2 linked regions of the Desulfosporosinus acidiphilus SJ4 genome follow. The protein of the gene in region 1 interacts with the protein of each later gene in a pairwise test. Links are inferred from orthologs where the notes say so. Each region holds a gene or a part of one and is shown on either strand. Other genes may lie near its edges. The genes, in order: rlmB and tsaE.

Region 1 (3,225 bases):
AGGGAGGTTATCCCAAAAATGTTGACGTGGTTACATATCGCCATGCAACGGCCTTCGAAAGTTTAGTTGGATACTGGCAGCTAACGGGACAAGTTCAGCGTATGCAATGGGCCTTTAGCCGAGTGGATGAAATTATGGGCGAAGGCCCAACAGAAGAGTCTTCAATGGAAAACCTTCTGGAGGAGTGAACCCGTACAGCTAAAGCTGAACATCGGGGCTTCGGTGACGAAAGTGTCCTGTGGACAGTTTCGCAGAAAGCGCCTAGCCAATAACAAATGCTATCGCGCTGATGGATAGACTCTACCCCCACCGAAGCAGAGAACGGGAACCACTCCCGCTTAAGAAGCGGGAGTCTCATGATTGGATGAATAGAGAAGAAAGAGGCTGTCGAAATGAGAGTAGATCTAATTCAATATACGCCAGATCCTGAAAAGGTGGTGGCTGCTGCTGCTCGTTTGTGCTATTCTGCAGATCCTGTGCCGGAACTTCTAGAACGATTAGATGATGAGAAAGTGGCCAACTTTGTTCGTAAGCTGCGTGATATGGGGCATCTTTCGCCCTTTGAACATGTGAGTTTTCAGTTTTCTATAGATGGAGTGTCCCGGGCCTTGTCTCATCAATTAGTGCGGCATAGAATTGCCAGTTACTCTCAACGCTCGCAACGCTATGTAAAAGAAAATGGCTTCGATTATGTCATACCGCCCAGCGTTCAACGAAAACCTGAGGCTATGGAGCGTTTTGAGAAGGCTATGGCCTACCTTCAAGAAGAATACCAGGCCTTGCAGTCTATGGTGCCTGCAGAGGATGCTCGCTTCGTTCTGCCTAATGCCTGCACTACCTCCCTGATGGCTACCTTTAACGCACGTTCTCTATTAAACTTTTTTGAGCACCGTACTTGTTTGAGGGCTCAATGGGAGATTCGCGGTTTAGCTGAGAGGATGCTGGACTTAGTACGTGAGGTGGCTCCCAATCTATTCAGTGAAGCAGGACCAACCTGTGTGACATTGGGAGTATGTCATCAAGGCGCCTATAGCTGCGGAAGATTACAAACCCTCAAAGGAAAGAAGACGTGAATAATATGAACGATGAAATCGTTTATGGCAAAAATCCGGTCATTGAGCTGCTGAAGAGCGGAAAACCTGTAAATAAAGTTCTTTTGCTCTCGGAAAATAAAAATCTAAGAAATCAAGAAATCATCTCTCATTTGGAAGAACGGAATATTCCCTATCAGTTTGTGACACGAGAGGTTCTCGACCGGCAAGCGCAGCGGGAGCGCCACCAGGGTATTTTGGCTTATGTTGCCGCCACAGAGTACGCTGAAGTAGAGGATATACTTGCTTTAGCGGAACAACGACGGGAAGATCCATTTATCTTAATGTTGGATGAAATTGAAGACCCACACAATTTAGGGGCATTGCTAAGAACGGTTGATGCCGTCGGGGCCCATGGGGTGATCATCCCAAAACGCCGCAGCGTTTCGTTAACCGGAACGGTTGCTAAGACTTCGGCCGGCGCGGTTGAACATGTTCTGGTGGCTCGTGTAAGCAACTTGGTCCAAACGATTAAGGAATTGAAGAAGAAGGGATGTTGGGTGTCTGGTGCGGAAGCCGGGGGGCAGGATGTTTTTTCGGCGGATCTCACAGGCCCGCGTGTTATTGTCATTGGCAGTGAAGGCAGGGGGATCAGCCGCTTGCTGAGGGAGAATTGTGATGAGCTTGTCAGTTTGCCTATGAATGGTAAGGTTACGTCCCTAAACGCCAGCGTTGCAGGCTCTCTCGTGCTTTATGAGGTTCTCAGGCAACGAAGATATTCTAAGTGAACTCGTTCGGCTAAAGCTGAATGACAGCAACTTATTTGAAGAATGTAAAAATTAGACTTGAAAGATTGGACATCACTGGTTATGATACTTCTAATGGATAAAGTCACTGTCTTATAATATTTGACTCCGAACATCCAATATCGTGTCTCAAATCCGGCCCATGCGACAGAACAACAAAAACTTCGCCTTGACGCTCTTCTTCAGGGTCGGGTATAATGAGAATGTTCCCGTGGACAAGGGCTAGGCGAGATTGCGTCTTCTTCATGACGACATTGTAGGGGGGATCAACTTGACTTTTCAAGCCCAACCAGAACTACCAGAGTGCGAAATCATCGACATTATCGTAGATGAAGAGATGGTTGAGCTTGCCAAGGAAGGCGACGCTGCTGCACTAGAGTATCTGATCAACAAATATAAGAACTTCGTTAGGGCAAAGGCTCGTTCCTATTTTCTCATAGGAGCGGATCGCGAAGATATTATTCAAGAAGGAATGATTGGACTCTATAAGGCCATAAGAGACTTTCGCGGCGATAAACTCTCATCGTTCAGGGCATTTGCGGAGTTATGTATAACCCGCCAGATTATCACTGCCATTAAGACAGCTACAAGGCAGAAACACATTCCACTAAACTCCTATGTCTCTCTCAATAAGCCGATATATGACGAAGATTCCGACCGGACGCTTCTTGATGTTATCTCAGGGACTCGTATTACGGATCCGGAAGAACTGATTATCAGCCGTGAGGAATTTGACGACATTGAAGAGAAGATGGGTGAGATCCTCAGTTCCTTAGAATGGAAGGTGCTGATGTCTTATTTAGAAGGGAAATCTTACCAGGAAATTGCTGTTGATTTAAAAAGACATGTGAAATCAATCGATAACGCGTTACAGAGAGTGAAGAGGAAACTTGAACGCTATCTCGAACGCCGGGATGGATAATTTTACATAGATTCCTGGTGAAATAAATACTTGCATTTCTCGACAAAAGATGTTAACTTATAAAAGTGTCAATCAGAGGAAACTCTGATAACCAAAATGCCAACGTAGCTCAATTGGTAGAGCAGCTGATTTGTAATCAGCAGGTTGCGGGTTCGAGTCCCATCGTTGGCTCCATTTATTTTGAAGCTTAAAGGCAGCACTGCTGTCTTTTTTATTTCGTCGCTAGCCGAGTTTTCTTTAGACACACTCGTCGTTTTCTTGACAGAGAAATCAACTTGTGATAAAGTACTTGAGTAATGGAATAAATGCAGGGATTTACTGTTTGTCTGGGAGGTGTTCGTGAATGCGTGTTGGCATTATTTTAGCGTGTACGGATTGCAAGCACCGTAACTATGCTACGATGAAAAATAAGAAAAATAATCCTGATCGTTTGGAAGTCCAAAAGTATTGTAAGTTCTGCAAAAGC
Region 2 (3,323 bases), 320 kb from region 1 along the record:
GTGGTGTTCAAGAAAGTTTGCGTAGATATGCCCTTCTAAGTGGTTTATCCCCAGCAAGGGTATTCCGGCGGCATAAGCCATAGCCTTGGCACCGGAAACCCCTACTAAAAGAGAACCAACGAGTCCGGGGCCATAGGTTACGGCAATTGCCGTAAGATCTGTAAAACCAACGCCGGCCTCAGCTAAAGTCTGCTCTACAACCGGTTGGATGTGAAGGCTATGTTCCCGGGAGGCGATTTCCGGCACCACACCTCCATACTTCTGATGTGTCTTAATTTGGGAAGAAATAATATGGCTGCGCAGATCGACTCCATCAACTAAAACAGCGGCAGAGGTTTCATCACAGCTCGTTTCAATGCCTAAAATAGTAACCTGCTTCTTCTGGCTCACCGTCATATGTCTTCCTCCCTTCCCAATTCCGCCCACATGATCAGGGCATCTTCGCCGGTATCGGCATAATATCCTTTGCGGACCCCTGCTGCGGCGAAACCCATCCGCTTATATAATTCTTGGGCCGGGTAATTAGAGACGCGTACTTCCAGCGTCATCCGTTCCATGCCTAGCTCCGCCATCTCTTTCATAATAGAGCGCATTAAAAATTCTCCCCATCGCTGGCCGCGATAGTCAGGGGAAATAGCAATGTTGGTAATATGTCCCTCATCAAGAATAAACCATAGACCCATATACCCTATCACTCGCCCATTCAACTCCAAACAACGATACTGGGCATATTCGTTGTCTTTAAGTTCCGCTGCAAAAGCCTGCAAGGACCAAGGCGTTGTAAAGGAGGCATGTTCAATTTCCATAATGGCTTCCAGATCCTCCAAGAGCATCGGACGCACTAATCCTTTATTCATGCGTCTCTCCTTTGCGTGCCCGCTCTTTTTTGGCCCAGTTGACTTCTGCCTCCGAAAAGCGAATATAGTAGGGCTCTACTTTTTCGCCTGCTCCAACTTCTTGCCAGCGTCTCCACACTTCCCGAGCGGCATAGGCACCTCTCGGCAAGCTTATATAATCCGGCATGACCCTTGCTCTTTCGCCCAATACGGCCTCTATTTGTTGTTTTGCCTTTCCGGCAGCATCTCCCACAAAACAAATCGGTCGATTTAGATCTTTTAATTGCTCCAACCATTCTCCGGTTGTCAGGGCTTGGGGAGAGGTTAAACACTCCGCCTCTTCCTTCTCCTTGGTCCAGCAATACCGAGCCGTATACCACTCATTCTTTCGGGCATCCAAAATAGGCACAATGTCTTCCTCTCTGCCCCAGCCGGCCCAGGCGAGAGCATCAAGGGACAGTATCCCTATCAGCGGTAAATTCAAGACTTGTGCTAAACCTTGAGCCGTGGCGATACCAATTCTAATACCGGTAAATGAACCCGGACCTCTTACAACCCCTATGAGTTCCAATTCAGAAAGTTTCCAGTCAGCAGCTGTAAAGAGTTGATCCAGCATGGGTATTATTCTCTCCGAATGGGTCTTCGTGGTGTGCAGAAAACCCTCGGCAATAAGCTTCCCATCTTCGGCTAAGGCAATAGAACTTACTTTCGTGGTTGTATCAATGGTCAAATATTTCATTGGGACCCTCCGAGCTTCTCCCTAGAGTAAATCAAATCCATAATCCGCTGTTCCCAATCATTTTCAGCACTGTGAAAGATAATCTCCCTGGGTTGCTCGCCGCTCCCCAAGATCTTAATGTCCAGACGATTTTCGGGCAAATAATCCTCAGCAATTTCCGGCCATTCAATCAGACAAATGGCATCCTCTGTGAATGACTCCTCAACACCGATAACTTCCGCTTCTTGTGGGTGCTGAAGACGGTAGAGATCCATATGCACTAACCGAATCTTTTTTCCTTGACACTGCCCTTCGTATTCATGAATTAAGGTGAACGTAGGACTGGTCATGGGTCCAGTGACTCCTAACCCTTCACCAATTCCTTGGGCCAAGGCCGTTTTTCCTGCTCCCAAATCTCCAATTAAGGCAAGGACATCACCAGGCAGCAAGCGCTCTCCTAAGCATTTTCCCCAATTTCGAGTTTGTTCAACAGTCTCACTCGTTACTTTACAATCCATCATTGGCTTCAGCTCTCTTCGCTTCCGGGCAGACAAGTTTCCCATCAATAATGACATAGAGAGGACGAGCTGCCAATTGAAAGGGATGCTCACTCCAAACAACTAAATCGGCGTCCTTCCCAACTTCCAAAGAACCGATGCGGTCTGAGACACCGAGAATTTCCGCTGCATTTATAGTAATAGCTCGAAGAGCATCCTCTTTGTCCATCCCGGCCTTATGGGCAAAGGCTGCGCAGAGGGGAAGCTGTTCGATGGGGGTTACCGAGTGATCCGTCATAATTGCGACTTTTACTCCGGCTTTGGCCAGAACCCCCGGCGTTTTAAAGGATTTATCCTTCAACTCAACTTTTGAGCGATTCGTCAAAAGTGGTCCGACTACAGCCGGGTACCCCAATTCGGCAAGTTCTTCGGCAATTTTGTGACCTTCAGTGCAATGTTCAATGACTAAATCAACATCGAACTCACGGGCAATACGAATGGCGGTCATAATATCATCTGCCCGATGGGCATGGGCACGCAAGGGGATTTCTTTCCGGATGACCTTGAGGAGAGTTTCTAAACCCAAATCTCTCTCAGGCAATTTATCCGGATCCTTTTTCCCATCCTCTAGTTTATCCCTATACACCTGGGCATCCACTAAGGCTTGACGCAGGAGTGCTGCTGTTCCCATACGGGTCATGGGCATTTTCTTCTGCTCGCCGTAAACCATTTTAGGATTCTCGCCAAAGGCAATTTTTAACCCGGCGGGATCACGGACAACCATTTTATCTACAATTTTTCCTGCTGTCTTCATGACAACTCCCGTTCCGCCGATAACATTCCCGCTGCCGGGGCCGGTAAATACAGCTGTGACCCCGCCTAATCGAGCATCGCGAAATCCCTCATCTTCAGGATTAATTCCATCGATAGCCCGCATATCCGGAGTCACTGGGTCTGTCATTTCATTAAAGTCCTCACCTTCCCAGCGATAGATCTCCTCTCCAATGCCTACATGGCAATGAGCATCAATCATGCCGGGCAAAACGAGACAACCGGAAGCATCAATAACCTCCGCATCCTCAGGAACATCCAGCACTTCTCCCAGCGCTGCGATTTTTGAGCCCTCAATTAAAATATCACCTGAGAAATCAGGCCCTGCCATCGTATAAATTCGACCGTTCTTTATTAGAAGTTTCCTCATCCTTTTTGCTCCTCCAATTTAATAATAATATCCCAATCAAAACAAATCCCCCGCCAATCCATTGAACCGGA

The links.
Region 2: the proteins of rlmB (region 1) and tsaE interact in binary tests that used the Escherichia coli proteins (3 or more experiments, as listed by UniProt). The link is inferred for Desulfosporosinus acidiphilus SJ4 from one-to-one orthologs.

The regions. Positions count from the first base shown.
Region 1 is NC_018068.1:481,266-484,490, forward strand. The notes cover bases 48-2,948. They hold rlmB (23S rRNA (guanosine(2251)-2'-O)-methyltransferase RlmB), read left to right. Parts: upstream 48-1,078; coding sequence 1,079-1,819; downstream 1,820-2,948. Other genes in these bases: DESACI_RS02295 (Mini-ribonuclease 3), read left to right, coding at 48-188; thyX (FAD-dependent thymidylate synthase), read left to right, coding at 393-1,073; DESACI_RS24680 (hypothetical protein), read right to left, coding at 1,923-2,084; sigH (RNA polymerase sporulation sigma factor SigH), read left to right, coding at 2,109-2,759. In the rest of the region: more of DESACI_RS02295, read left to right, coding at 1-47; rpmG (50S ribosomal protein L33), read left to right, coding at 3,103-3,225. UniProt on the Escherichia coli protein: Specifically methylates the ribose of guanosine 2251 in 23S rRNA.
Region 2 is NC_018068.1:805,300-808,622, reverse strand. What follows is about bases 323-3,321. They hold tsaE (tRNA (adenosine(37)-N6)-threonylcarbamoyltransferase complex ATPase subunit type 1 TsaE), read right to left. Parts: upstream 2,073-3,321; coding sequence 1,572-2,072; downstream 323-1,571. Other genes in these bases: DESACI_RS03750 (DMT family transporter), read right to left, coding at 3,200-3,321; DESACI_RS03755 (amidohydrolase), read right to left, coding at 2,062-3,252; tsaB (tRNA (adenosine(37)-N6)-threonylcarbamoyltransferase complex dimerization subunit type 1 TsaB), read right to left, coding at 850-1,575; rimI (ribosomal protein S18-alanine N-acetyltransferase), read right to left, coding at 393-857; tsaD (tRNA (adenosine(37)-N6)-threonylcarbamoyltransferase complex transferase subunit TsaD), read right to left, coding at 323-396. In the rest of the region: more of tsaD, read right to left, coding at 1-322; more of DESACI_RS03750, read right to left, coding at 3,322-3,323. UniProt on the Escherichia coli protein: Required for the formation of a threonylcarbamoyl group on adenosine at position 37 (t(6)A37) in tRNAs that read codons beginning with adenine.